3 regions of the Streptomyces sp. NPDC088923 genome follow, and region 3 is predicted to be linked to each of the others. Evidence: riboswitches for the same ligand, from Rfam matches in the RefSeq annotation. Region 3 holds a riboswitch; each other region holds the start of a gene.

What was found. Region 3 has a riboswitch for cyclic di-AMP ahead of ACIP4O_RS27480 (M23 family metallopeptidase). Riboswitches for the same ligand answer to the same signal wherever they lie in the genome.
Region 1: it holds a riboswitch for cyclic di-AMP, as region 3 does, so the genes downstream of both, ACIP4O_RS29425 (M23 family metallopeptidase) here and ACIP4O_RS27480 (M23 family metallopeptidase) in region 3, are expected to answer to the same signal.
Region 2: it holds a riboswitch for cyclic di-AMP, as region 3 does, so the genes downstream of both, ACIP4O_RS04030 (transglycosylase family protein) here and ACIP4O_RS27480 (M23 family metallopeptidase) in region 3, are expected to answer to the same signal.

What each region holds. Positions count from the first base shown of each region.
Region 1 is NZ_JBIVIO010000012.1:26,622-36,037, reverse strand. Features, by position in the region: gene ACIP4O_RS29440 (pitrilysin family protein) at 1-1,074, shown strand, start outside; gene ACIP4O_RS29435 (M16 family metallopeptidase) at 1,095-2,480, shown strand; gene ACIP4O_RS29430 (dienelactone hydrolase family protein) at 2,686-3,420, shown strand; cyclic di-AMP (ydaO/yuaA leader) riboswitch at 3,820-3,971, shown strand; gene ACIP4O_RS29425 (M23 family metallopeptidase) at 3,984-4,757, shown strand; gene ACIP4O_RS29420 (GntR family transcriptional regulator) at 5,085-5,768, shown strand; gene ACIP4O_RS29415 (HPr family phosphocarrier protein) at 6,105-6,386, opposite strand; gene ACIP4O_RS29410 (GNAT family N-acetyltransferase) at 6,775-9,416, shown strand, end outside.
Region 2 is NZ_JBIVIO010000001.1:859,203-868,618, reverse strand. Features, by position in the region: gene ACIP4O_RS04050 (exopolyphosphatase) at 1-503, opposite strand, end outside; gene ACIP4O_RS04045 (DUF501 domain-containing protein) at 500-1,033, opposite strand; gene ACIP4O_RS04040 (septum formation initiator family protein) at 1,192-1,680, opposite strand; gene eno (phosphopyruvate hydratase) at 1,818-3,104, opposite strand; gene ACIP4O_RS04030 (transglycosylase family protein) at 3,465-4,169, opposite strand; cyclic di-AMP (ydaO/yuaA leader) riboswitch at 4,173-4,350, opposite strand; gene ACIP4O_RS04025 (transglycosylase family protein) at 4,539-5,597, opposite strand; gene ACIP4O_RS04020 (cytochrome P450) at 5,734-7,029, opposite strand; gene ACIP4O_RS04015 (GH92 family glycosyl hydrolase) at 7,420-9,416, shown strand, end outside.
Region 3 is NZ_JBIVIO010000009.1:204,879-214,294, forward strand. Features, by position in the region: gene modA (molybdate ABC transporter substrate-binding protein) at 1-648, shown strand, start outside; gene ACIP4O_RS27465 (ABC transporter permease) at 945-3,320, shown strand; tRNA gene ACIP4O_RS27470 (tRNA-Met) at 3,372-3,445, shown strand; gene ACIP4O_RS27475 (PP2C family protein-serine/threonine phosphatase) at 4,079-5,281, shown strand; cyclic di-AMP (ydaO/yuaA leader) riboswitch at 5,467-5,605, shown strand; gene ACIP4O_RS27480 (M23 family metallopeptidase) at 5,618-6,967, shown strand; gene ACIP4O_RS27485 (aldo/keto reductase) at 7,079-8,023, shown strand; gene ACIP4O_RS27490 (PrsW family intramembrane metalloprotease) at 8,061-9,416, opposite strand, start outside.

The DNA.
Region 1 (9,416 bases), on a different contig from region 3:
CGCACCAACTACTTCGAGACCATGCCGTCGAACCAGCTGGAGCTGGCGCTGTGGCTGGAGGCCGACCGCATGGGCTCCCTGCTCACCGCGCTCGACCTGGAGTCCCTGGACAACCAGCGCGCGGTGGTCAAGAACGAGCGCCGCCAGCGGTACGACAACGTGCCCTACGGCACCGCCTTCGAGAAGCTCACCGCCCTCGCCTACCCCGAGGGCCACCCGTACCACCACACCCCCATCGGCTCCATGGCGGACCTCGACGCGGCGACCCTGGAGGACGCCCGCGCCTTCTTCCGCACCTACTACGCGCCGAACAACGCGGTCCTCTCCGTGGTCGGCGACATCGATCCCGAGCAGACCCTCGCCTGGGTCGAGAAGTACTTCGGCTCGATCCCCGGCCACGACGGCAAGCAGCCGCCGCGGGACGGCGCGCTGCCCGAGGTGATGGGCGGACAGTTGCGCGAGACGGTCCGCGAGGACGTCCCCTCGCGCGCGCTCATGGCCGCCTACCGGCTCCCCGAGGACGGGACCCGCGCCGGGGACGCCGCCGATGTCGCGCTCACCATCCTCGGCGGCGGCGAGTCCTCGCGGCTCTTCAACCGCCTCGTCCGCCGCGACCGTTCGGCCGTCGCCGCCGGTTTCGGGCTGCTGCGGCTCGCGGGCGCGCCCTCGCTCGGCTGGCTCGACGTCAAGACGAGCGCGGACGTCGAGATCCCCGTGATCGAGGCGGCCGTGGACGAGGAGCTGGCCCGCTTCGCCGAACAGGGGCCGACGGCCGAGGAAATGGAGCGCGCCCAGGCCCAGCTGGAGCGCGAGTGGCTCGACCAGCTCGACACCGTCGCGGGCCGCGCCGACCAGCTCTGCCGGTACGCCGTGCTCTTCGGCGACCCGCAACTCGCCTTCACCGCCGTGGACCGCCTCCTCGCGGTCACCGCCGACGAGGTGCGCGAGATCGCCGCCGCCCGGCTGCGCCCGGACAACCGCGCGGTCCTCGTCTACGAGCCCACCGCGCCTGAGCAGACCCCCGCCGCCGAGGAAGCGGCCACCGACCAGGACGAGGAGGCGGCACAGCAGTGAGCGAAGCCGTGCAGAGCACCATGGAGTTCCACCCGCGCCCCCAGCCGGGTCCCGCCAAGCCCTGGGCCTTCCCCGCCCCGGAGCGCTCCACCCTGTCCAATGGCCTGACCTTGCTGCGCTGCGAGCGCCCGGGCCAGCAGCTCGTCGCCGTGGAGGTGCTGCTCGACGTTCCGCTCGACGCCGAGCCGAAGGGCCTCGACGGCCTCGCCACGATCCTCGCGCGCGCCTTCACCGAGGGCACCGACAAGCACTCCGCCGAGGAGTTCGCCGCCGAGCTGGAGCGCTGCGGCGCGACCTTCGACGCGCACGCGGACCACGCGGGGCTCCGGCTCTCCCTCGAAGTGCCGGTCTCGCGTCTGGCCAAGGGCCTCGACCTGCTCGCCGAGGCCCTGCGCGCCCCCGCCTTCGCCGCGTCCGAGATCGAGCGACTGGTACGCAACAGGCTCGACGAGATCCCGCACGAGGCCGCCAACCCGGCACGCCGCGCGGCCAAGGAGCTGTTCAAGCAGCTCTTCCCGGCGGACAGCCGCATCTCCCGCCCCCGGCAGGGCACGGCGGAGACCGTCGAGGCGATCGACGCGAAGGCCGTGCGGGAGCTGTACGAGCGGTACGTGCACCCGGCCACGGCCACCGTGGTCGTCGTCGGCGACTTCGCGGGCGCCGACCTCGACGCGCTGCTCGACGAGAGCCTGGGCACGTGGCAGGGCTCCGCCCCCGCCTCGCCGCCCATGACCCCGATCACCTCCAACGACACGGGGCGCGTCTACATCGTCGACCGCCCCGGCTCGGTGCAGACGCAGCTTCTCATCGGCCGTACGGGGCCGGACCGGCACGACCAGGTGTGGGCGGCGCAGGTGCTCGGCACCTACTGCCTGGGCGGGACGCTGACCTCGCGCCTGGACCGCGTGCTGCGCGAGGAGAAGGGCTACACGTACGGGGTACGCGCCTTCGGGCAGGTGCTGCGCTCGGGGAGGCCGGCCGAGGGCACGGGGCTCGCCCCGGGGGCCGCGCTCCTCGCGATCAGCGGCTCGGTCGACACCGAGTCCACCGGGCCCGCGCTCGCGGACCTGTGGAAGGTGCTGCGCGACCTCGCGGCGGGCGGGCTCACCGACGCGGAGCGCGAGACGGCCGAGCAGAACCTCGTGGGTGTCGCCCCGCTCAAGTACGAGACGGCCGCCGCCGTCGCGGGGACGCTCGCCGATCAGGTCGAGCAGCAGCTCCCCGACGACTTCCAGGCCGCCTTCTACCGCCGCCTCGCCGAGACGGGCACGGTGGAGGCCACGGCCGCCGTCGTGAACGCCTACCCGGCGGACCGCCTGGTGACGGTTCTGGTGGGGGACGCGGCGCAGATCGCTGATTCCGTGAGGGAGTTGGGGATCGGGGAGGTGACGGTGGTCCAGGGCTGAGGCCCGTGGGGGTCCGCCGGGCCGCGGGCCTGGCGGGCCCGGGGCGGCCCTGCGCGGGCCGGTCGTCCCGCCGGGGAGTCGGCGCGTCCGCGTATCGGCCCGGACCGGCCACCGCCGCGCGCCGTCGCGGGCCCGGTACCGCCCCGCGCCCCGCCCTCCGTCGTGTTGATCGCAGCTTCGGCACATCGACCACGACAGGAGAGTCATGCCCACCAAGACACTGAGCATCGCCACCGAGGACGGTCACGCAGAGGGCTTCGCCGCCTTCCCCGAGGGAGGAGGGCGGCACCCCGGGGTCCTGTTGTACGCGGACGGCTTCGGCCTCAGGCCCGTGGTACGGGACCTGGCCGGTCAACTGGCCGGGCACGGGTACTACGTCCTCGTCCCCCACCTCTTCTACCGGCACGGCCCCGCGCCGGTGGTCGAACTCCCCGCCTACCTCGGGGGAGAGGAACGGGCGGCGGTCTTCGCCCGCGTGCTGCCCCTCATCGAGGCGCACACCGCCGAACGCGCCCGCAAGGACGCGGACGCCTACCTCGCCTTTCTCGCGGCACAACCCGAGGTCGCGGCGGGGCCGTTCGCCGTCACCGGCTACTGCGTCGGTGGTCTCCTCGCGGTGCGCGCCGCCGCCGAGCACCCCGGCGAGGTGGCGGCCGTCGCCGCGTTCCACGCGCCGGTGGGGGCGGCCGGACCCGGTGTCCACTCCGCGCTCACCGCACGTGTCCATCTCGGCCACGCCGAGGGCGACATGACCCCGGAGGCCCTCGACTCGCTCCACGAAAAACTCGACGCGGCCGGTGTCGACTACACCTCGGAGGTCTACCCCGGCACCCGGCACGGCTTCACCATGGCCGACACCGACGCCTTCAGCGCCACCGGGTTCGCCCGTCACTGGGACCGCCTGCTTCCCCTTCTCGCCGGGACGCTGACGGGCGGCTGAGTCCCCGGCAGCGGCGGGTGGGCGGGGCGGCGACGAGTGCCCGTGGCGGGCGGGGCTGCCTCGGCGGGGAGTGGCGGTGCGGCTTGGTCCGACACGGCGGCCCGCGCGAGCGGAGGCGGTGGCCCACGCGAGCGGGCACGGTGGTTCCCGTGAGCGGGCACGCGGCAGCCCATGCGAACGGGCACGGCGGCCCAGCGAGCCGGCGCGGGCGTCGACGTGCGCGGGCACGGGCCCAAGGCTGTCCGGATACCGGTCGGGTCCGTGTCCGTATTGGGTGCATGACGGCCTGTCTGGGGTGTGGCATGAGCAACAAAGGCGCGGTTGCGTTTGTTACGGAAGTCTTGCCCCGCTTAGCGTCACTCCGGCTGTTCGTCAGGTATGCGCCGCGCCCGCGGCAGCGGACAGCCTTCGCCGAGTTCCGGGGCTTGTACCCGGGAGCCGGGGACCCATGTGTCCCATGGGGTGAATCGGACGCCGTCCGCCGGTGTCCGTAGGAGACCTTCCTGCTCCGAACCCGTCAGCTAACCCGGTAGGCGAGAGGGAAGGAAAGGAACAGCCGCTTCATGGCGTTCACGCGCCCCACGGGCAGGCACCGCCGCCCTGCCGTCCGAGCGTCCCGCACCGGTGCGAAGGTGGCCGGGCTTGCCGCGCTCACGACCGGTTCCGTCGTCGGCACCCTCGCCGCCCCCGCGCACGCCGCGAACCACGAGGGCCCCGACACCGGCCTCACCCGCGTCATCGGCTTCGACAGCGTCGCCCAGGAGATCGCCACGCAGGCCTCCCTCGTGCACTCCGCCGCCGAGCAGGACGCCGCCGAGGCGAAGGCCGCGGCCGCGGCGAGTAAGGAGGCCGCGAAGGCGAAGCGCGAGGCCGAGCGGAAGAAGGAGGCGAAGGAGCGGGCCGCGCGGGCCGCCGAGCGCGAGCGCCTCAACACCTTCGTCCTGCCGATCCCCGGCTCGTACGTCTCCACCGGCTACCACGCCAGCAGTTCGCTGTGGTCGTCCGGCAGCCACACCGGCATCGACTTCCACGCGGCGAGCGGCACGAGCGTCCACGCGGTCGGCGCGGGGACGGTCGTGAAGGTCGACTGGGGCGGCGCGTACGGCAACGAGGTCGTGCTCCGCATGCACGACGGGACGTACACGCAGTACGGGCACCTCACCGCCGCCACCGTCGCGGTCGGGCAGACCGTGACGGCCGGTCAGCAGATCGCCGTCTCGGGCGCCACGGGCAATGTCACGGGCCCTCACCTGCACTTCGAGGCCCGGACGAGCCCCGAGTACGGCTCCGACATGGACCCGCTCGCCTACCTGCGCGGCCACGGCATCGACATCTGAGCCCGTCCCGCGCCTCGCGACGCCTTCGAAAGCCCCCGGCCGCCCCCGGGGGCTTTCGGCATTCCGCGTACGGGCCTCGACGTCGCGCCCGGCAGCTCCACTCCCGGCACCGCACCGCACGCCCCGCTCCCGGTACGGCGCACCTCGCCCTTTCCGCCCCGAACCGCCCGTAAACAGCGCACCGGGGCCCGAAGATATTCGGGGAATGCGCCCTGCCGTGAGGAATTCTTCACTGTTCTCATAGGGTCACTGCTCTAATGTCTGGTGGAGCCACCTCGCGGACGTCCAACGGCAGCGTTTCGCGGTGAATAATGCGGAGGTCGGGTCATGAGTATTCCCGCGCACTCGGTATGCACGGCGATCAGGGACGATATCGTCTCGGGCGTGTACGAGCGGGGGAGCCGGCTCACGGAGGAATTGCTCGCGCGGAGATACGGGGTCTCGCGGGTGCCGGTGCGGGAGGCGCTGCGCACGCTGGAGGCGGAGGGCTTCGTGGTGACGCGCCGGCACGCGGGGGCGCAGGTCGCCGAGCCGGGGGCGCGGGAGGCCGTGGACGTCCTGGAGACGAGGCTGCTCCTGGAGCCGCTGTGCGCGGCGCGCGCCGCGCAGCGCAGGACCGAGGCGCACCTCAAGGTGCTGCGCGGCCTCGTCAGGCTGGGGCAGGAGCGGGCACGCCGGGGGCAGGAGGAGGACCTGCGCTCGCTGGGCGGCTGGTTCCACGAGACCCTCGTGCAGGCCAGCGCGAGCGAGACCCTGACCTCCCTGCTGACCCTGCTGCGGCAGAAGATCGCGTGGATGTACGTGGTCGAGTCGCCCGCCCGCCCGCAGGAGTCCTGGGCCGAGCACGGCGCGATCGTCGACGCCCTGGCGCGCGGTGACGCGGAGCGGGCCCGCGCGCTCACGGCGCAGCACGCCGACCGCGCGCGGCGCGCCCACCGCCTGCGCGGCCCAGGCCCCTACCCGCCGCGCCGCCCGCCGGGGCGCGACCCCGAGGAGGCCCCCGCCTGGTGAGGCCGGGTGAGCCCCCGCCGGTGAGCCGCGCGGACCCGCGCCCGGTGAGCCGCGCGGATCCGCGCCCGGTGAGGACTTCGCAACATCCCGTAAACAATCCGGGCCTTCCGCATTAACACGGGGGCCGTATACAAAGGGATACGCGACGTCGCGAGACCGCGACGTCCCCACATGGGCCGTCCCGGCGGATCGGGTATTCCCGCCGCCATGGTCGCGCCTTTTCCGTGGGTTTTATCGGTGCGCCCTTCGGCTCGACCGGTATGCCCGCCGGGGAAATGCACAGTGGCCCGGGACTGCGGAGAAGAATTCCGCACCCCCGGGTCACCCGCGTATTCCCTAAACGGTTTCGGGGAGTTCCTGGAGCCCCTCCGCCACGAGTTTGACGAGCCGGTCCAGCGCCTCTTCGGCCCCCTCTCCCTCCGCGCTCAGCGTGATCTCCTCGCCCCCCTGCACGCCGAGACCGAGCACCGCGAGCATGGAGCGGGCGTTGACCGCTTCGCCCTCGCTCTTGGCGACGGTCACGGGGAGTCCGGTGGCGGTCGATGCCCGCACGAAGAGGGAGGCGGGACGGGCGTGGAGGCCCTCCGGCCAGCCGACGGTGACGCGACGCTCAGCCATGGTGCAGCCCTTCGGGTCCGGGGCCCGCGCGCTTGCGGGCCCGGTGCGGATACGCGGTGGTGCGACTTCCGGTGGTGCGGGTCGGTGCAGCTTCCGTTGGTGCGGTTGGTGCGGTTGGTGCGGTTGGTGCGGTCCTTCGGTGGTGCGGATCGGTGCGGGGTCGCGGTACGGGCCTTCCCGTTCCGGGACGCGTTCTCCCCTCGTGGTGGCACGGCGCGCCGCGCGCCGCAAGGGGGCGGGGGCCGTACGAGGGGTGTCCGCGGGCACCAGGGGGACACCGCCGCTCCGCCGCGTACCGGCCGACCACACCGCGCCCCGCCCCGTACGCCGCCGCACCGCCCCCGCACGGCGCCCCCGCGCCTCGTACACACGGTCGTACCCTGACCCCATGGAGACCCCGGCCCACCCGCCTCGCCCCGAGGAGCCCCGCTCGGCAGCGCCCCGTCCAGGCGGCCGCCCCCAGGACCAGCACCCCTCGGCGCAGCCCCACGAGGCCGGTTACCCCGCCCACTGGGAGGCCGATGTCGTGCTGCGCGACGGCGGCACCGCGCGGATCAGGCCCATCACGGCGGACGACGCCGAACGGCTCGTCAGCTTCTACGAGCAGGTCTCCGACGAGTCGAAGTACTACCGCTTCTTCGCCCCCTACCCGAAGCTCTCCGCGAAGGACGTGCACCGCTTCACGCACCACGACTTCGTGGACCGCGTCGGGCTCGCCGCGACCATCGGCGGCGAGTTCATCGCGACCGTCCGCTTCGACCGCGTCGACGCGACGGGCCGCCCCGCCTCCGCGCCCGCCGACGAGGCCGAGGTCGCCTTCCTCGTCCAGGACGCCTACCAGGGCCGCGGCGTGGCCTCAGCGCTCCTCGAACACATCGCGGCCGTCGCGCGCGAGCGCGGCATCCGCCGCTTCGGCGCCGAGGTGCTGCCCCACAACACCAAGATGATCAAGGTTTTCACGGACGCGGGCTACCAGCAGAAGCGCAGCTTCGAGGACGGCGTCGTCCACCTGACCTTCCCTCTGGAACCCACCGAGCGCTCGCTCGCGGTGCAGTACGCGCGCGAGCACCGCGCCGAGTCCCGCTCCGTGCAGCGCCTCCTCGCCCCCGGCTCGGTCGCGGTCGTCGGGGCCAAGCGGGCGGGCGGCGGCGTGGGGCGCAGCATCCTGCGCAACCTCCTCGCCGCCGGGTACACGGGCCGCCTCTCCGCCGTCAACAGCAGCTTCCCCGAGGACCAGGGCACGCTCGACGGCGTCCCCGCCTTCCGTACCGTCAAGGAGATCGGCGAGGACATCGATCTCGCCGTGGTCGTCGTCCCGGCCGAGCGGGTGCCCGAGGCCGTCGCCGAGTGCGGCGAGCACGGGGTGCGCGGGCTCGTCGTCATCAGCGCCGGGTACGGCGAGAGCGTGACGGCGGGCAGGGCGCGGCAACGGCGCCTGGTGCGGCAGGCGCGCAGCTACGGGATGCGGCTCGTCGGCCCCAACGCCTTCGGCCTCGTCAACACCGATCCCGCCGTCCGCCTCAACGCCTCGCTGGCGCCCGAACTCGCCCCGCGCGGCCGGGTCGGGCTCTTCACGCAGTCGGGCGCGATCGGTATCGCGCTCCTGTCGGAACTCCACCAGCGCGGCACCGGGCTCTCCACCTTCGTCTCGGCGGGCAACCGCGCGGACGTCTCGGGCAACGACGTCCTCCAGTACTGGTACGACGACCCCGACACCGACGTGGCGCTGATGTACCTGGAGTCGATCGGCAACCCCCGCAAGTTCACCCGTCTCGCGCGCCGCGCCGCCGCGACCAAGCCGCTCGTCGTCGTCCAGGGCGCCCGGCACAGCGCCGCGACACCGCCCTCGCACGCCGTCGCCGAGACCCGCCTCCCGCACGCGACCGTCTCCGCGCTCCTCGCGCAGGCCGGGGTGATCAGGGTCGAGACCGTCACCGACCTCGTCGACACGGGCGTCCTGCTCGCGGGCCAGCCGTTGCCCGAGGGCCCGCGCGTCGCGATCCTCGGCAACTCCGAGTCGCTCGGCCTGCTGACGTACGACGCCTGCCTGACCGAGGGCCTGCGCCCGCGCACCCCGCTCGACCTCACGACGTCCGCGAGCCCCGAGGACTTCCGGCGTGCCCTGGAACAGGCGCTCGCGGACCGGGACAGCGACGCCGTCGTCGTCACCGCGATCCCGTGGGTAGGCGAGGGCGCGCTCGACTGGCCCGAGGGCGAGGTGCTCGGCGCGGCGCTGCGCGAGGCGGTCGCCGCCTCGGAGACGCGCAAACCGGTCCTCGTCGTCCACGTCGAACTCGGCGGCCTCGCCCACGCCCTCTCCGCGGCGACCGCGACCCTCCCGGCGAGCGCGGGCCCGCACACGCCCGGCGGCGCGGTCCGCGCGGACGCGCGCGACACGGAGGTCGTACGCGACGAGGGCGAGCCGCGCGCGGCGGTACGGGAGCCCGTGGCGGCGGTACGGGAGCCGGGCGCGACGGTACGGGACGAGGGCGGCACGCCCGCACCGGAACCCGGGGAGTCCGTCGCCGGGGAGCGCCCCGCCACGCCCCGCATCCCCGCCTACCCCGCCCCCGAGCGCGCCGTCCGCGCGCTCGCCCGCGCCGTGCGGCACGCGCAGTGGCGTACGGACACCGAGCACCCCGGGCGGGTCCCCGAGTTCGAGGACATCGACGGGCACGGCGCCGCCGACCGCATCGCGGGGCTGCTCGGCGCCCTCCCGCCCGGCGCGCGCGGCACGACGCCCGGTCCCGAGGACACCGAGGACCTGCTGCGCCGCTACGGCATCCCCGTCCTGCGCGCGCTTCCAGCGCCCGACGCCGACGCGGCGGCGCGCGCGGCGGAGGAACTGGGGTACCCCGTCGCGCTCAAGATCACCGCTCCGCACCTGCGCCACCGCCCCGACCTCGGCGGCGTCCGCCTCGACCTCGCGGACGAGAGCGACCTGCGCCGTGCGTACGCGGACCTCACCGCACTGCTCGGCTCGCCCGCCGAACTGCGGCCCGTCGTGCAGTCGATGGCCCCGCGCGGCGT
Region 2 (9,416 bases), on a different contig from region 3:
CGTTCCGTCATGCGGACGCAGCCGATGTCCACCGAGCGCGATGCGCGGGGGGACTTCGTGCCGAGGACGAACTCCGTCGAGCCGCCGCCGATGTCCACGACCAGGTACGTGTCCTCGCCCAGTTCGCGCGTCGCGCCCGTGAAGGAGAGGCGGGCTTCCTCGGCGCCGGTGATCACCTCGGGGTCGACACCGAGGATTTCCCGTACGCCGTTCACGAAGTCCTCGCGGTTCGAGGCGTCCCGCGAGGCCGAGGTCGCCACGAAGCGGATGTTGCCCGCCGGGACCTCGTGCTCCGCGATCGCCGCCGCGTACTGGCGGCAGGCCGCGAACGTGCGCTCCAGCGCCTCCGGGGCCAGGCGGCCCGTACGGTCCACGCCCTGGCCGAGGCGCACGATCTCCATACGGCGGTCGAGGTCCACGAGCGAGCCGGTCACAGGGTCCACGTCGGCGACGAGCAGGCGGATCGAGTTGGTGCCGCAGTCCACGGCTGCCACGCGGGTCACTTCGCGTCCTCCTGAGCACACAGTTCCGAGCACGGCTTCCTCTGCCACCACTCCGGCAGCATCGCGAGCGCCTCGTCCCCGAGCGGGTTGACGCCGGGGCCTGCCGCGAGGGAGTGCGCGACGAGGACGTGCAGGCACTTGACGCGGTCGGGCATCCCGCCCGCGCTCGGGAAGCCGGTCAGCTCCTCGATCGCGTCGCGGCGCTCGATGTAGTCCTCGTGCGCCGCGCGGTAGGCGGCGGCGAGTTCCGGGTCGCGGGCCAGCCGCTCGGTCATCTCCTTCATGACGCCGTTCGCCTCAAGGGTGCCGATCGCCGAGGCGGCGCGCGGGCACGTCAGGTAGTAGAGCGTCGGGAAGGGGGTGCCGTCGGGCAGGCGCGGGGCGGTCTCGACGACGTCGGGCTCCCCGCAGGGGCAGCGGTGCGCGATCGCGCGCAGTCCGCGCGGCGGCCGGCCGAGCTGGAGCCGGAAGACCTCGACGTCGGCCTCGGTGGGCTCGGTGGGCGCGGTGGTCGGCGGGGGCGTGTGCATGGAGGGCTTCGGGCTTCCGGTCGGGGGCGGGGGCGCGTACGCGCGTACGGCTTCCAGTATCCCCGTACGGGCGCGCCACCCGCCCGCCACCCGCCTGGCGCCGCCCACCGCCCGCCGCCCGCCGCCCACCGCCCGCCGCCCGCCGCCCGCCGCCCGCCTCAGCGCAGCGCCGCCGCGCGGTCGGCCTCGTCGATGCCGCCGAGGACGTTGGTGTACCAGGGGCGGGTGGCCGCCGCGTCCTGCGGTGCGGGGCCCGCGCTCGCGGCGCCCGGGACGAGGGCGGTGTAACCGGTCTCGCCGGGCAGGACGTAGTGCAGGCGCTCGCGGATGCGCTGGCGGGCGAAGGCGGGGTCCTGCCAGCGGGCCTTCTCGTCGCGCAGCCGCTCGACGTCGTTCTGGTGGGTCTTCAGCTCGCGCTGGAGTTCCGCGATCTCGTCGCGCTGGGCGATGTACTGCCGCATCGGGTACGCGAGCGCGACGATCAGCGCGCACAGCACGAGGACGAGGATCGCGGCGCGCCCGGTGAGGCGGGAACGGCGGGCCTGGCGGCGGGACTGGGAGCGGTAGACGCGGGCCGCCGTCTGCTCGCCGAGGACGCGCAGGCGGGTCGCGGTCGAGAAACGCTCGCCGTCGTTCTTCCGTGCCATCCCGGCTCTCCCCCTCGTACGGGTGGTGCGCACAGGCGTACGGCACACACGCGTACGCCCCCGCACACGGTACGGGACCGGGTGCGGGGGCGTGCGGAGGCTCAGCCCGTGCGGGCGTCAGCCCTTCGAGCGGCGGCTCAGCCCTTGAAGCGCGGGAACGCCGAGCGGCCCGCGTACACCGCCGCGTCGTCGAGGATCTCCTCGATGCGCAGGAGCTGGTTGTACTTGGCGACGCGCTCGGAGCGGGCCGGGGCGCCGCTCTTGATCTGGCCGCAGTTGGTGGCGACGGCGAGGTCGGCGATCGTGACGTCCTCGGTCTCGCCGGAGCGGTGGGACATCATGCACTTGAAGCCGTTGCGCTGGGCCAGCTCGACGGCGTCCAGCGTCTCGGTGAGCGAGCCGATCTGGTTGACCTTGACGAGCAGGGCGTTCGCGGACTTCTCGTCGATGCCGCGCTGGAGGCGCTCGGGGTTGGTGACGAAGAGGTCGTCGCCGACGAGCTGGACCTTGTCGCCGAGGCGCTCGGTGACGGTCGCCCAGCCCTCCCAGTCGTCCTCGAAGAGCGGGTCCTCGATGGAGACGAGCGGGTAGGCGCCGACGAGCTCCTCGTAGTAGGAGGTCATCTCGGCGGCCGTGCGGTCCTGGCCCTCGAAGCGGTACTTGCCGTCCTTGTAGAACTCGGAGGCGGCGCAGTCGAGCGCGAGCGCCACGTCACGCCCGGGGACGTAACCGGCCTCCTTGATCGCCTCGACGATGAGGTCGAGCGCGGCGCGGTTGGAGTCGAGGTTGGGCGCGAAGCCGCCCTCGTCGCCGAGGCCGGTGGACAGGCCGCGCTCCTTGAGCACCTTCTTGAGGGTGTGGTAGACCTCGGCGCCCCAGCGGACGGCCTCGGAGAACGACTCGGCGCCGATCGGCGCGATCATGAACTCCTGGATGTCCACGTTGGAGTCGGCGTGCGAGCCGCCGTTGAGGATGTTCATCATCGGCACCGGGAGCAGGTGCGCGTTGGGGCCGCCGAGGTAGCGGAAGAGCGGGAGGTCGCTCGCCTCGGAGGCGGCGTGCGCGACGGCGAGCGAGACGCCGAGGATGGCGTTGGCGCCGAGCGAGGACTTGTCGGGCGTGGCGTCGAGGTCGGACATCGCCTGGTCGATCAGGCGCTGCTCGGTCGCGTCGTAGCCGACGAGCTCCGGGCCGATCTGCTCGATCACGGCGAGGACGGCCTTCTCGACGCCCTTGCCCTGGTAACGGTTGGCGTCACCGTCACGCAGCTCGATGGCTTCGAAGGCACCGGTGGACGCACCGGAGGGCACGGCAGCACGGCCGGTGCTGCCGTCGTCGAGGCCGACCTCGACCTCGACCGTGGGGTTGCCTCGGGAGTCCAGGATTTCCCGGGCTACGACGACGTCGATGGACGGCACGAGCATCTCCTTCTGGGATGTGGAGCAGGTCTGCGGGGGCCCTTGCGGGGCCTTCCGCTGCATGAGCCTAACCGGCCGGGGGGCCGGGGTCGGCCTACGCCCGGGACTCGGTCGGAATCAGGGGGACAGAGCCGGTGAATAGGGCGAATCGGGTGGGCGGAACGGGGCCGAACGGGGCATCTGAGCCGAGGGGGTGACAGGTGAGCCGCGCTGGTGAGCGGGGGTGTGCGCGGGTGAGGTGCGGGGCGGGAGTCCCGTCCGGCAGGGAAAAGCCCCGCCCCGCCGCGTACGGGGGAGAACGCGGCGGGGCGGGGCGGTCCTGCGGGGGAACGCCACGGGCGCGGGGCCCGGTCGTCCCGGAGGGGGTCAGCTGAGGTGGAGCTGCTGGCCCGGGTAGATGAGGTCGGCGTCCTTGACGATGTCCTTGTTCAGCTCGAAGAGCTTGTTCCAGCCGCCGGAGACGTGGTGCTTCTGGGCGATCTCGCTGAGGCTGTCGCCCTTGACGACCTTGTACTCGCCGTCGCCCTTGGGGACGGTGATGCCGGTGTCGGTCTTGACCGTGCCGGTGGTCGACTTCGGGGTGGTGTGCTGCTGCTGGGGGGCCTGGCGCTGCTGGCTGCGCGAGGCGCTCTGGTCGCTGGAGGAGCGCTCCTGCGTCTGCTGGCCGCCACCATTGGGGTTGACGCCCGGGTCGACACCGTCGTTGGTGAGGTTGCCGGCGCCGGCGCAGGACCAGGCACCCGGGCCCTGCATGTCGAGGAGACGCTCGGCGGTGGCGATCTGCTGGTCCTTGGTGGCCAGGTCGGCGCGCGGGGCGTACTGGGTGCCACCGGCGGCGGCCCAGGAGGACTGGTTGAACTGGAGGCCACCGTAGTAGCCGTTGCCCGTGTTGATGGACCAGTTGCCGCCGGACTCGCACTGGGCGACGGCGTCCCAGGTGGCGGTCGAGGCGGCGGAGGCGCTGCCGCTCGCCATCAGCGGGACGGCGATCGCGGCGCCGGTGACACCGGCGAACGCGACGATGCGGGTGGTACGACGGCGACGGTGCTTGGCCTTGCCGGAAAACAGCATGGAGTATCTCCTCACCGACGCCTGCGAGGTGAGCTGTCGGGTTCGGGCCCGTGAGTTGCCCGGCCGGACGGCGGCTGCCGCCCGGCTTCACCCCTAGCCCCGGGCCGGCGCCCGGTCTCCCGGACGCCGGCTGGGACGCAAACCTTGGGTCCCCCGCTCCTGCCTTCGGCGCGTGACGCGACGACTGTCCCGAAACGGGCGCCGGCAGGATTCGGCGTGACGACCGTCGGGGCCTCCCGGTGGGGAAGCGAGCACGACGTTAAGCAAGAAATCAGCGGAACTTCAAAGACGATCAGGGCGGTTGAGACTCATGTCTCACTCGACCCCTACCGGACAATAACGGACAGATGCGGTCAACCGCTTGTCCGGTTATCGCCCTGATTCCGCACCAAGATCCAGGCTCTGGCCAGGAAGAATGAGGTCCGGGTCGGCGCCGACGATCTTCTTGTTCTGCTCGTAGAGCCCGGTCCAGCCGTCGGCCAGCTTGTGCGCCTCGGCGATACTCCAGAGATTGTCCCCTTCGCGCACCTTGTACGGATCGGCCTTGTCCGCCCCGTCCGCACCCTTCTGACCCTCCGTGTCCGTGGCCGCGTGGCGGCCGCCGGGAGCGGAACGGTCGGCTCCGGAGTCGCGGCCGTCGCCGGGAGTGGCGGATGTCTCGCCGGAGAGGTCACTGCCGGGGACGGTGGTCGACTCGGAGGGCGAGGCGGAGCCGGAGGGTTCCGCGGCCTCGGAGGGCGAGCCGGAGGGGGCGGGCTTCGCGTGCTTGCCGCGGCTGTGCCCCGTGGCGCCGCTCTCGCCCGTGGTGGCGTCCGCGCCCGCGCCCGCGGCCGCGTCCTCGTCCTTGCCGGACGGGCTCGCGGAGGCGTCGGAGGACGGGGTCCCGGTGGAGGCTTCCGCGTCGGGTGTCTTCGAGGCGGAGGGGTCGGCGCTCGCCGAGGACGAACTCCCCTCGCCCTTCTTCTCCTTCTTGTCCTTCTTGTCCGTCTGCTTCTCGCCCGGCGCGGTGGCGCTCGGCGTGCCCTCGGGGGCGGGCGCGGAGGCCGTCGAGCCGTCCTCCGTGGTGAGCCCGGCGGTCAGGGCGCAGCCGGGCCAGGCGGAGGGACCCTGGGCCGCGAGGATGCGCTGACCCACCTGTATCTGCTGGGCGGGCGTCGCCATGTCGGCGCGGGGCGCGAGGTCGAGACCGCCGTGCGCCTCCCACTCCTCGTCGGAGAGCTGGAGGCCGCCGTAGTAGTCGTTGCCGCTGTCGGCCGCCCAGTCACCGCCCGTCTCGCACTCCACGAGGCGGTCCCAGGGACCCTGGTCGGCGCTCGCGGTCCCCGCGCCGAGGAGGGGGATGGCGATGGCGGAGCCGGTGACCCCGGCCGCGACGACAAGGGCCGGGGCCTGGCGGGGGCGTCGGTGGCGACCGTTCCCGGAGAGCATGCGGTGCCTTTCGCAAGAGCTGAGGGTCAGCTGGTGGGACAGATGATCCGACGTGAACGTAGCGGGATTCGAACGCTCGTCACAAGTCGATGCAGCACTGATCACGCGAACATCACATTATTGACGCGCATTCAGTTCACGACTGCTCACATCCCTGCGCAGAGGGGGTGAAACGGACGGGAAGGGTGCGCAGGCCTCGCATGATGAGGCCGCCGCGCCAGCGCAGTTCTTCGGGGTCGGCGTCGAGGGCGAGGCCGGGGAGGCGCGTGAAGAGGCGGGTGAGGGCGGTCTTTCCCTCCAGGCGGGCGAGCGGGGCGCCGAGGCAGTAGTGGATGCCGTGGCCGTAGCCGAGGTGCTGGTTGTCGCGGCGGGTGAGGTCGAGCGTGGTGGGGTCGGGGAAGCGCGCGGGATCGTGGTCGGCGGCGGCGAGGACGACGAGGACCGGGTCGCCGGAGCGGATGTGCCGGCCCGCGAGGTCGAAGGACTCGGTGGCGTAGCGCCAGGTGGCGAGTTCGACGGGGCCGTCGAAGCGGAGGAGTTCCTCGATGCCGGTGGTGAGGAGGGCTTCGCCGTGGTCGGGGCCCTGGAGGGCGTCGTGGAGCATGGCACGCTGCCCGGGGTGCCGAAGTAGGGCAAAGCACCCATTTCCCACCAAGTTCACGGTCGTCTCGAAGCCCGCGAACAGGAGGATGAACGCCATGGCGGCGGCTTCGTTCTCGGTGAGGTGCTCGCCCTCGTCAGCGGCCTGGATGAGGGCCGAGATGAGGTCGTCGCCTAGGTCGCGGCGCTTCCTGTGGATGAGTTCGGCGAGGTAGCCGCGCATCTTGCCGACGGCGCGTCCCACTCCCCCGCGCGGGCCCTGCCCGTGCCGGATCATCATGCCCGCCCAGTCGCGGAAGTCGTCCTGGTCCTCGCGCGGGACGCCGAGGAGGTCGCAGATGGCGTAGATGGGGAGCGGGAAGGCGAACTCGTGGATGAGGTCCGCGCTGCCGCGCGCGGCGAAGCCGTCGATGAGGTGGTCCGTCAGCTCCGTGACGCGCGGCGCGAAGGCGGCGACGCGGCGCGGCGTGAACGCCTTCGAGACGAGACGGCGCAGCCGGGTGTGGTCGGGCGGGTCGATGTTGAGCAGGTGCGTCATCAGCTCGGCCTTGCGCTCCCCGGGAATCCCGGTCTTCCCGCGCGCCCCGGCGCCCTCCGCGTGGTGCGCCGGGTTCTTGGAGAGCCGGGGCTCGGCGAGCGCCCGCCGCGCGTCCTCGTACCGCGTCACGAGCCACGCCTCGACCCCGCTGGGCAGCCGCGTCCACGCGAGGGGCTCGTGCGCGCGCAGCCAGGCGTAGGAGGGGTACGGGTGGGCGGCGAACTCCCGGGAGAAGAGGGCGGGGGCGTGCGGGAGGGGGGCTTCGGCGGGGAGGGGGGTGCGGGGGCAGGGCATACGGAGACGGTAGCGAAGCTCCTGGTGGGGGCGGGGGCGGGTTCGCCGTCCGGCGGGGGTGCCCTGTTCGGGGGCTCCGCCCCCGAGCCCCCGCTCCTCAAACGCCGGAGGGGCTGGATTGATCGGCCCCGCTGGGATTGACCGCGCCCCGCTGGATTGATCGCGCCCCGCTGGATTGATCGCGCCCCGCTGGGATTGACCGCGCCCCGCTGGATTGATCGCGCCCCGCTGGATTGATCGGCCCCGCTGGGATTGACCGGGCCCCGCTCCTCGAACGCCGGTTCCGCTCCCGCAACTCCCGCTTCGGCACGCCCCCTTGACCCCTCCCCCGCCCCGTCGAAGAATGACCCGCTGACAACGTTGTCTCAGCGGCTGGAGGGCATTCCCCACATGTCATGGCCTCATCGATTCCGCAGGCGGGGCGCGGTCGCGCTGCTCGCCGGAACGCTCGTGGGCGGGGTGCTGCTCGCGCCCTCCGCGCAGGCGGTCGCCGGGCACGCGCCGGGGCGGGACCACCTCACCGACCTCGTCAACCCGTTCATCGGCACCGAGAACGAGGGGAACACCTACCCCGGCGCGGCGGTGCCCTTCGGCATGGTGCAGCTCTCCCCCGACACCGGTCACACGACCGGCTACGACTACCAGCAGGACCACATCAGGGGGCTGAGCCTCACCCACATCTCGGGCGTCGGCTGCGGGCTCGGCGGCGATCTGCCCGTCCTGCCCACGACGGGGGACATCACCGAGACGGACGACGCGAAGTACGCCTCCGCGTACAGCCACGACGACGAGGAGGCCCACCCCGGGTACTACCGCGTCGGTCTCAAGACGTACGGCGTGCGGGCCGAGGCGACCGCGACCGAGCGGACCGGCAAGCAGCGGTACACGTTCCCCGCGACGGACAAGGCGAACGTCCTGTTCAACGCGGGGCAGTCGCTGCACCGCACGGTCTCCACGAAGGTCGAGGTCCTCGACTCCCGCACGATCCGCACCGCCATCACCGGCCGGGGCTTCTGCCAGGACACCGTGCCGTACACGGTCTACACGATCACGCGCTTCGACCGGCCCTTCGCCTCGTACGGCACCTGGGCGGACGGCAAGGTGACGGCCGGTTCGAAGTCCTCGGCCGCGAAGGAGGGCGGCAACGGCGCCTACGTACGCTTCGACACCCGCAAGGACCGTACGGTCGAGGCGACGACCGCCCTTTCGTACGTCGACGCGGCGGGCGCGGCCCGCAACCTCAAGGCCGAGGGCGGCGGCTCCTTCGACCGGGCGCGCCGCGCGGCCGACGCGACGTGGGAGAAGCGGCTCGGCACGGTCGCGGCGCAGGGCGGTGACGAGACGCTGCGCCGCACCTTCTACTCCTCGCTCTACCGGTCCTTCCTCGCCCCGAACGTGGGCGAGGACGTGGACGGCCGCTACACCGGCTGGGACCAGAGGAAGCACCGCTCCGAGGGCTTCACGTACTACCAGAACTGGTCGCTGTGGGACACGTACCGCACGCAGACCCAGCTCCTGTCGCTGCTCGCCCCGCACGAGGCGCGCGACATGGCGCTGTCGGTGCTGCGCGTGGACGCGGAGAGCGGCTGGCTGCCCAAGTGGGGGTACGGGACGGTCGAGACGAACATCATGACGGGCGACCCCGTCACGCCGTTCCTCACCAACGCCTACCAGCAGGGGCTGCTCAAGGGCCACGAGGAGGAGGCGTACCGGGCGCTGAAGAAGAACGCGGACGGGGTGCCGCCCACGGACTCCCCGGCGGTCGGCCGCGAGGCCAACGCCCAGTACCTGAAGGACGGTTTCGCGCCGTACATCAAGGACCGCCCGCACGCCAAGCCCGGTGACTCGGACTTCGACCACGGCGGCTCGGCGACGCTCGAATACGCGCTGTCCGACGGCATGCTGAGCCGGATGGCGAAGGACCTCGGGCACGACGCGGACGCGCGCCGCTACGCGGAGCGCGCCCAGAACTACCGGAAGATCTTCGACCCCTCGACCGGCTTCTTCCGCTCCCGCGACGCCTCGGGCGCCTTCGCGGGCCCGGCCGACCCGGCGCAGAGCGAGGGCTTCCACGAGGGCACGGCGTGGCAGTACCAGTGGATGGTGCCGCAGGACCTGCCCGGGATGATCGGCCTGATCGGCGGCCAGGACGCGGCGCGGCAGCGCCTCGACTCCTTCTTCGCCTACGACCAGCTCGTGGCCGACCCGGCGAAGACGGCCCGCGAGGTGTGGGTCAACGGCCCGTACGACTACTACAACGCGGACAAGTACAACCCGCAGAACGAGCCCGACCTCATCGCCCCGTACACGTACCTCTCCACGGGGCAGCCGTGGAAGACCACCGACGTCGTGCACGCGGCGCTGACGCTCTTCACCGACACCCCGAC
Region 3 (9,416 bases):
CTCGCCGCCTCCTCGCTCACCGACGTCTTCGGCGAGGCGAAGAAGACGTACGAGAAGGAACACCCCGGTATCACCCTGAAGTTCTCCTTCGCCGGTTCCCAGGAACTCGCCGCTCAGGTCCGCCAGGGCGCCCCCGCCGACGCCATCGTCACCGCCGACACCAAGACGATGGACGGCCTCAAGGGCGAGACGGACACCCCTGCGGTCATCGCCAAGAACCGCCTTGTCATCGCGGTCGGCGACGGAAACCCGGAGAAGGTCCAGAACCTGAAGGACCTCACCGACCCCAAGCTCAAGGTCGTTCTCGCCGCGAAGGAGGTCCCGGTGGGCAACTACTCCCGCCAAGTCCTCGACAAGCAGCACCTCGAGGTCAAGGCCGTCTCCGAGGAGCCGAACGTCCGCGCCGTCCTGAGCAAGGTCCAGCTCGGCGAGGCGGACGCCGGCATCGTCTACAAGACCGACGCCGCGACCGTCCCCGACAAGGTCGACGCCATCGACATCCCCGACACGCAGAACGCCGTCGCCTCCTACCCCGCCGCAGCCCTCAAGGGCTCCAAGCACGCCGAGGCCACCGCCGACTTCCTCACCTGGCTCTCCGGCAACGAGGCCCAGAGCATCCTCCAGCACGCGGGCTTCCAGCAGCCGTGACCGACCCCGCACCCGCAAGCCCCAGCAGGCCGGACCCACCGGAGCGCTCCGGGCCGGACGCGCCGGACGTCCCGGATACCCCGGACGTCCCGGATACCCCGGATACCCCGGACGTCCCGGCCGCGCCGGATGCCCCGGCCGCGTCGGAAGCGCCGCCCGGCGCCGGTGGGGCGTCCGACGTGTCAGGCACGGACAGGGCGTCAGGCACGGACAGGGCGTCAGGCACGGAGGGCACGTCACACACGGGCGCGACGTCAGACGCGAGCGAGCCGGGACGGGCAGCGGCAGCCCCTGCGGTGCCGGAGGGGCCTGAGGCACAGGAGGGACCTGTGGTGCCGGAGGTGCCCAGCACCCTCCGTGCCCCTGTCGGCTCCGCCCGAACTCAGCCTCCCCCCTTCACCCGCGCGCCGCGCGAGGACCGTCCCGCCCCCCGCCGTCCCGCCGCGCACCCGGGCCGTCCCACCCCGCGTGACGACCGCCGCCCCCCGCACCCCGACCGTCCCACCCCGCGCGACGACCGCCACCCCCCGCACCCCCGCCGTCGCGCGCGGGGCGCCCGCCGCCGGGCCCCGCTCGTCCTCCTCGTCCCCGCTCTCCTCGGCGTAGCCCTCCTTCTGATCCCGCTCCTCGGGGTGCTGGCCCGCACCTCGTGGAGTCAGCTCGGCACCCACCTCACCAGCCCCGAGACGCTCACCGCCCTCCGTCTCTCGCTCCTCGTCTCGCTCGGTGCCCTCGGGCTCTCCCTTCTCTTCGGTGTGCCCCTCGCCTGGCTGCTCGCCCGCACCGACTTCCCCGGCAAGGCGCTCGTCCGCTCCCTCGTACTGCTGCCGATGGTGCTGCCCCCGACCGTCGGCGGCGTCGCGCTCCTGCTCGGCTTCGGGCGGCGGGGGCTGCTCGGGCCGTGGCTGGAGGACACCTTCGGGATCGTCCTGCCCTTCCACACCTCCGGCGCCGTGCTCGCCGCCGCCTTCGTCTCCATGCCCTTCCTCGTCATCAGCCTGGAAGGCACCCTCGCCGGACTCCGCCCCGGCTACGAGGAGACCGCCGCCTCGCTCGGCGCCTCCCCGTTGCGCGTCTTCCGTACCGTCACCCTCCCCCTCGTAGCCCCCGGCCTCGCCGCCGGAGCCGCCCTCACCTGGGCCCGCGCCCTCGGTGAGTTCGGCGCCACCATCACCTTCGCCGGCAATCTCCCCGGCACCACCCAGACCCTTCCGCTCCAGGTCTACCTCCTCCTCCAGGACTCCCCGGAAGCCGCCACCTCCGTCTCCTTGCTGCTCCTCGCCATCGCGATGGCCGTTCTCATCGGCCTGCGCGGACGCTGGACCGGCGCCGCCCCCAGCACCCGCACCGCCCGCTTCCGTTCCACCGCCGTCACAGAGGAAGACGTCCCGGACCCCGCCTTGGATGCCCGAAAAGCCGAACAAAGCGGCGACTTCACCCGTTGGGGTGAAGAATCGGCGGAAAGGGGTGGCGGCGATCTCATGGGGCAAGGTGCCGGCAAGCGATCTCTCGCCGCACCGCGCCCGCGTCCCCGGCTCGGCGAAGGACGCACCGCACCCGACGAGGACCTCACACCCGGTGAGGCCCGCGACACGACCGAGGAGGCCCATGACCCCCTTCCCACGTACGCGCTGCACGCGACCCTGAGCGGCTACACGAACCTCGACCTCGACGCGGACCCCGGGACCACCGTCGCCGTCGTGGGCCGCAACGGGGCGGGCAAGACGACCCTCCTGCGGGCCCTCCTCGGCCTCACCCCGCGCGCCCATGCCGAACTCCGCCTCGGCACGGACGACATCACCGCCCTGCCCCCGCACCGGCGCGGCGTCGCGTGGGTCCCACAGGACGGCGCGCTCTTTCCGCACCTCAGCGCGCTCGCCAACACCGCCTACGGCCTCCGCGCCCACGGCGTCCCGCGCGCCGAGGCCCGCCGTACCGCCCGCGTGCACCTCGACCGGCTCGGAGTCGGGCACCTCGCCCATCGTCGACCCGCCCAGCTCTCCGGCGGCCAGGCGCAACGCGTGGCCCTCGCGCGTGCCCTCGCCGTCCGCCCCCGCCTGCTCCTCCTCGACGAACCCCTCGCCGCGCTCGACCAGACCACCCGCGCCCAGGTACGGCACGCCCTGCGCCGCCACCTCGACGGCTTCGGGGGCGTCTGCCTGCTCGTCACGCACGACCCCGTCGAAGCGGTCTCGCTCGCCGACCGCGTTCTCGTGCTCGACGCGGGTCGTACGGTGCAGGACGCGCCGCCCGCCGAGGTCGCGCGCCGCCCCCGCTCCGCATGGGTCGCGCGCATGCTCGGCCGCAACGCCTGGCCGGGCACCCTGACCCCTGACGGGCTCGCCCCCGAGGCCGGGGGACACCTCGTCGTCGCACCTCCCGCCGACGCGCCCGCCCTGCCCGTCGGCACCCCCGCGCTCGCCGTCATCGCTCCCGAGTCCGTCGCACTCCACCCGAGCCGTCCGACCGGCAGCCCCCGCAACACCTACGCCTGCACCGTCACCGAGATCACCGCTCTCGGCAGCCGCCTCCGCGTCCTCCTCACCGGCCCCGACTGCCCCGACCTCGTCGCCGAGATCACCCCCGAGGCCGCCGCCGACCTCGCCCTGCGCGAAGGGACGCCCGTCTGGGCCAGTGTGAAGGCCACGGACATCACCCTCGTGGCCCTGTGAACGACGGTGGCGCGAAGCACCCCGGGAAGGGTGTACAGTTGTGTTTACCGACGCGGGGTGGAGCAGCTCGGTAGCTCGCTGGGCTCATAACCCAGAGGTCGCAGGTTCAAATCCTGTCCCCGCTACTCAGTACGAAGGCCCCGGCGCCCCTATGCGCCGGGGCCTTCGTCATGCCGGAGCGAGGCCCCGCCCGGCCGCCCTCGACTCGCGGCACCCCTCGCGCGGCGCGACCCTGGAAGAAGTACGTACGCACAAGGGGCGCGGGCGCGCGCACGGCCGGCGGGAGGCGAGCCTTGGGGCAGCGAGGAACGGGGCCGGGCGGGAGCGACAACTCTCCACGCCCCGAACACCCCACCCCCGGCCCGCCCCCCTCCGCGCCCCCCGCTCCGAAGAACCCGGATCGGGAGAGGCCCGACGGGGCTCACCCTGAACAGCCGGGCCGCCCGGGCACGGACTCCGAGCAGGTCGGCGCCGGCGAGACCGACCCCGAACCGGCGCACCAGGCCAATCACGGCTCCGGGGACTCCGGCGACCCGGCGCCCCCCAAGGCCCCCGGCACCGCCGAGTCCCCCACCTCCAGCCCCTCACCCACCTCCGGCCCCTCCTCCGCCTCCGGCCCCGCCGCCTCGCCCGCCGCCCCCACCTGGGACACCCCGCCTCGCCAGGACTACAAACCCGTTCCGCCTCCGCCGCGGCCCCACCCTCATCCGCACCCCCAGCTCACTGCCGCGTGGGCGCGGCGGGAGGTGGGGGTGCGGGTGCTGGTGCGGGTGGTGCCGTTGCTGCTGGTGGTCTGCGGGTTCGTCTTCGGGCTGTTCGCGCCCGCGACGTTCACCGGGGCGCCGTTCTTCGCCGCCGCGCCGCTCGTTGCCGCGCCCTTCGCCTCGTGGCGGATCACCGCGGGGGTCGGGGGGCTCGCGGCGGTGGGGGAGATCCTGCTCCAGGTCATTCGGGGACGGCTGCCCACCGGGCCCTTCCTCATCGAGCTGTCCACCGTGCTCACCGTCGCCGCGCTCGCCGTGCTCATCAACGCCCTCATCCGCCGCGGCGACCGCCGCCTCGCCTCCCTGCAGAACGTCGCCGCCGTCGCGCAGCGCGCCGTGCTGCCCGTGCCCGCCGAGCGGATCGGCGGGCTCGATGTCGCCGCTCAGTACGAGGCCGCCGAGGCCGATGCCTTCATCGGCGGCGACCTGTACGCGGTGCAGGACACCCCGTACGGCGTCCGGATGGTGCTCGGCGACGTGCGGGGCAAGGGTCTCGGCGCGGTCGAGGCGGTCTCCGTCGTCATCGGGGCCTTTCGCGAGGCCGCCGAGCAGGAGCCGACCGTGGAGGGTGTCGCGCAGCGCCTCGAACGCGCCCTCGCCCGCGAGGGGCTGCGCCGCCGCGCGCTCGACGCCTTCGAGGGCTTCACGACCGCCGTGCTCGCCGAGGTCCCGCGCGGCGCCGCCGAACTGCGGCTCGTCAACCGAGGCCACACCGAACCGCTGCTTCTCGAACGCGACGGCCGGCTCCACGTCCTGACCCCCGGCGAGCACGCGCTGCCGCTCGGCATGGGCGAACTCGGCGCCTGGCCCGACCGCGCCGAGATCATCGACTTCCCGCCCGGCGCGACCCTCCTCCTCTACACGGACGGCCTCTCCGAGGCCCGTGACGCGCGCGGGCGCTTCTACGACCCCGTCGCCCGCCTCAGCGGTCGCGTCTTCCCGCACCCGCGCGCCCTGCTGACGACGCTGACCGAGGAGGTCGTGCGGTACACGGGCGGCGCCACGACGGACGACATGGCCCTGCTCGCCGTACGCCGCCCCGAAGAAGCCGCGACCCCGGCGGCGGGCACGACCGGCGCGACGGCTGACGCGGCCGGAGCGGCGGACGAGGCCACCACGGTCGGCACGCCCGACGCGGTCGGCGCGGCAGACGCCACGGAGCCCGTCACCCCGCGTGAATCATTTGATAACAACTGACGCGCCATCAGTTTCACAGCCTGGACGAGAGGCCGGTCAACTCGTCCGGATCGCTCGCCACATGTCCGTTTAGCCGCTGGTGGTGGCCGTAAAGGATCATCGGGAACGGCTTGGAATCACCCCTGCGGGTCTATTAACGTTCGATAACGCAGCGCGGTCGTCCCAGTCGGCGAGAGCGTCGGCTCCGCGCGCGTGCGCCGAATCCCGCGAGGGAACCGGGGAACCACTCTTCCGGGGTGAATCGGGTGCCCGTACAGGTACCCGTAGGAGACCTTCCTGCTCCGAACCCGTCAGCTAACCCGGTAGGCGAGAAGGAAGGAAAGGAGAGTCGCCTTCGTGGCGTCCAACCCGCCTGCTCCCGGCCCCAGCGCCTTCCCCACCGGCACCCTGACCCCCGGCGGTTCGCTGCCAGCCCAGCCGCCGGCCCACATCCCCGGCGCTCCCTACGGGGCCGCCGCCCCCACCCAGTCGTACGGGTCCGCCCCCACCCAGTCGTACGGGTCCGCCCCCACCCAGTCGTACGGGTCCGTCCCCCCGCAGTCGTACGGGTCCGCCCCGGGTCTGCCCTACGGGAGCGATGCCGCGTACGCGCCGCCCGCGGGCCACCCCGCCCCGGCGGACGTCTACCCGGGCTCGGCCGGCTTCGGCGCGTACGGCGAGGGCACCAGCGAGCCCGGCGGCGAGTGGAATCCGAGCGAGGACTCGCTCGGCTCCGTGCGCGGCAGGCACCGGGTCGCCAAGCAGCGCGGCGGGCTCGCGCGCAGCTCGACCGTGCTCGGGGTCGGGGTGCTCGCCGCGGTCGGCGCGGGCGGTATCGCCTCGGCGCAGGAGAAGCCGCCGGTCAAGCTCTCGCTGCCGGAGAAGGTCACGGAGGTGACCGGGCAGCTCAAGCAGGTGCTGCCGGACGCCGAATCGCTCCCCGGTATCGGCTCGCTCGTCGCCGACGCCAAGGGCGACACGCCCGAGCAGCTCGCCGCCAACCCCGCCGCCGCGCCGCTCACCAACGCCGGGCTCACCGACACCGACCGCGAGCAGGGCACCACCGACGCGGGCGAGGCACTGCGCGCCCGTATCCTCGCGCAGGCCGAGAACCAGGCCGACAGCGCGGACCGCACCGCCCGCGACCAGGCCGAGGCGCTCGCGGCGCGGGCCGCCGCCGACCACGCCGCACAGGCGCAGAAGAAGGCCGCGGACGAGCAGGAGAAGAAGGAAGCGGCGGCGAAGGCCAAGGCGGAGGCCGAGGCGAAGGCGAAGGCCGAGGCGGAGCGCCTCGCGAAACTCGCCCGCAGTTACACCCTCCCCGTCGCCTCCTACACCCTCACCTCGCACTTCGGCGACGGCGGTTCGATGTGGTCCTCCGGGCACCACACGGGGCTGGACTTCGCCGCGCCGACCGGTACGCCGCTCAAGGCGATCCACTCGGCCACCGTTCAGGAGGCGGGCTGGTCGGGCGCGTACGGCTACCGCACCGTGCTCCTCCTCGACGACGGTACGGAGCTGTGGTACTGCCACCAGTCCTCGATCTCGGTGAGCGTGGGGCAGAAGGTGACGACCGGCGAGGTCATCGGCCGGGTCGGCGCGACCGGCAACGTGACAGGCCCTCACCTCCACCTGGAAGTCCACCCGGCGGGCGGCGCGGCGGTCGACCCCCTGCCATGGCTCCAGGACCACGGCCAGCAGCCCTGACCCGCCCGCACGGCGGAAGTGACGGCGCGGGAGAAAAGTCAGCGATCCCCCGCCGAAGTCAGCGATCCCCCGCCGGGAATTTTCCGACCGCCTCAGGAGTTGAACGCCCTCATGACTTCTCTCCGCTCACTCGGTGCCTCCGACATCGAGGTCTTCCCCCTCACCCTCGGTGGCAACGTCTTCGGCTGGTCGGCCGACCGCGACACCTCCTTCGCCGTCCTCGACGGCTACACACGGGCGGGTGGCAACTTCGTCGACACCGCCGACGCCTACAGCCAATGGGTGCCGGGCAACGAGGGCGGGGTGTCCGAGCGCATCATCGGCGAGTGGATGAAGGCGCGCGGCAACCGGTCCGACGTCGTCGTCGCGACCAAGGGCGGTGCCCTGTCCACGCGCAAGGGCCTGCGCGCCGCCACGGTCAAGGCCGCTGTCGAGGACTCCCTGCGCCGCCTCCAGAGCGACTACATCGACCTCTACTACACGCACTACGACGACGAGTCGGTCGAGGTCGGGGAGTTCCTGACGACGCTCGACGAACTGGTCAAGGCGGGCAAGATCCGGGCCATCGCCGCCTCGAACATCTCCCCGGAGCGGCTTCAGGAGGCGCTGGACTTCTCCGACCGCGAGGGCGTCGCGAAGTACGTCGCGCTCCAGCCGCAGTACAACCTCGTCTCGCGCGACACCTACGAGGGCCGGCTTCAGGACATCGCCGGACGCGGCGGGCTCGCGGCCGTCCCGTACTACGGCCTCGCGGCCGGTTTCCTGACCGGCAAGTACCGCCTCGGCACCACCGTCGACAGCGTGCGCGCCGAGGGCGCGGGCAAGCACCTCGAAACGGAAAGCGGCCGCAAGGTGCTCGCCGCGCTCGACGAGGTCGCCGAGGCGCACGGCGCCGAACTCGCCACCGTCGCGCTCGCCTGGCTCGCCGCACGGCCGACCGTCGTCGCGCCGATCGCCAGCGCCCGCAACCCCGAGCAGCTCAAGGCGCTCGTCGCTCTCGCCGACCTGACCCTGACCCAGGACGAGGTGGACAAGCTCACGGCGGCCTCCGCCTGAGCGGCCCGCGCTTGAGCGGTCACCGTTCAAGCGGACGCTAGTCCCGCGGTGGCGCCCACGGGTCGCGGTGCGCGCCCTCCCCGCTCGGCTGCCCCGTCCCCGTCGGAATCCCGGCGGGGACGGGTGCGTACGGGGGCTTCGCCGGTGCGGATGCGGCGGGGCTCGCGCCGTACGGGGCATGCGCCCGGCCGTACGGCGGCGGTGGCCCGTACCTGTGGCCGGGCGCCTGCCCGTACCCGCGCGGTGGACCGGACGGCCACCACGCCGGAGGGGCGTACCAGCCTCCGGGGGCCGCCGCGGTGGCCGGTTGGGCGGGGAGGAGGTGCGGGGCGCGGGGCCGGACGAGGCGCCAGGAGTGGGCGAAGGCGGGGCGGGCGAGCGCGCGCTCGCGCCACAGGTGGTCGAGGAGCGCGCGCTCGCGGCGGGCGAAGTCGGGGGTGCGGCGGCCGTGTTCGGCGTCGGAGCGCAGCAGCGCGAGGCGCGTCGCGGCGGCCGCGTACAGGCGCAGGCGGCGGGCGTCGGCACGTACGCCGTGGTACGAGGCGAACTCGGCGGCGACGCGGCGGGAGCGCAGCGAGCCGAGCGCGAGGGGCTCGTACGGGGAGAGCCAGCCGGCGAGCGCGTACCGGGGCAGCGTCTCGCGCACCGTGCGCAGTTCGCGCTGCCGGTGCCACAGCACGAGCCACGCGGTCAGCCCGAGCGCGGGGATCATGATCGTCACGTAGACGAGCGGGAAGCCGAGCGGGCCGAGGACCGTCGAGCCGTTCCACGCCGCGTGCATGCCCATGGCGAGGAGCAGGCCCGCGACGGGGAGCAGGACGCGGCCCACGCGGCGCCTGCTCAGCAGCGCGAGGCCCACGCCGAGGCCCGTCATGCAGGTGAAGAGCGGATGCGCGAAGGGTGAGAAGACGGCGCGCACGAAGAAGGTGGCGACGGTGATGGCGGCCCCTGTGCCCTCGTCGCGATCCGAACCGAACGCCTTGGCGAGGTAGAGGATGTTCTCGGTGAAGGCGAAGCCCGTCGCCGTGAGGCCCGTGAGGACCACCGCGTCGACGGGCCCGCGTATCAGGCGACCGTGGAAGACCAGGACGAGCAGGAGTGCCGTGGCCTTCGCGCTCTCCTCGACGACGGGCGCGACGGCGAGCGCGGCGACGGTGTTCGGGTCGACCGGGTGGGCCCAGACGTCGGCGAGCCACACGGCCGCGAAGCTGTTCGCGACGAGCGCGATGAGCGCGCCCGCGCAGGCTCCCCAGGCGAGTACGAAGGCCTGCGCGCGCCAGGGCAGGGGGTGCGCGCGGCCCAGCCAGCGGAACGCGAGCACCACGGCGGGCGCGGGCAGCACCGCGAGGCCGAGGCCCACGAGGAACGCCTCGGTCCCGGTCTCCTCCCGCAC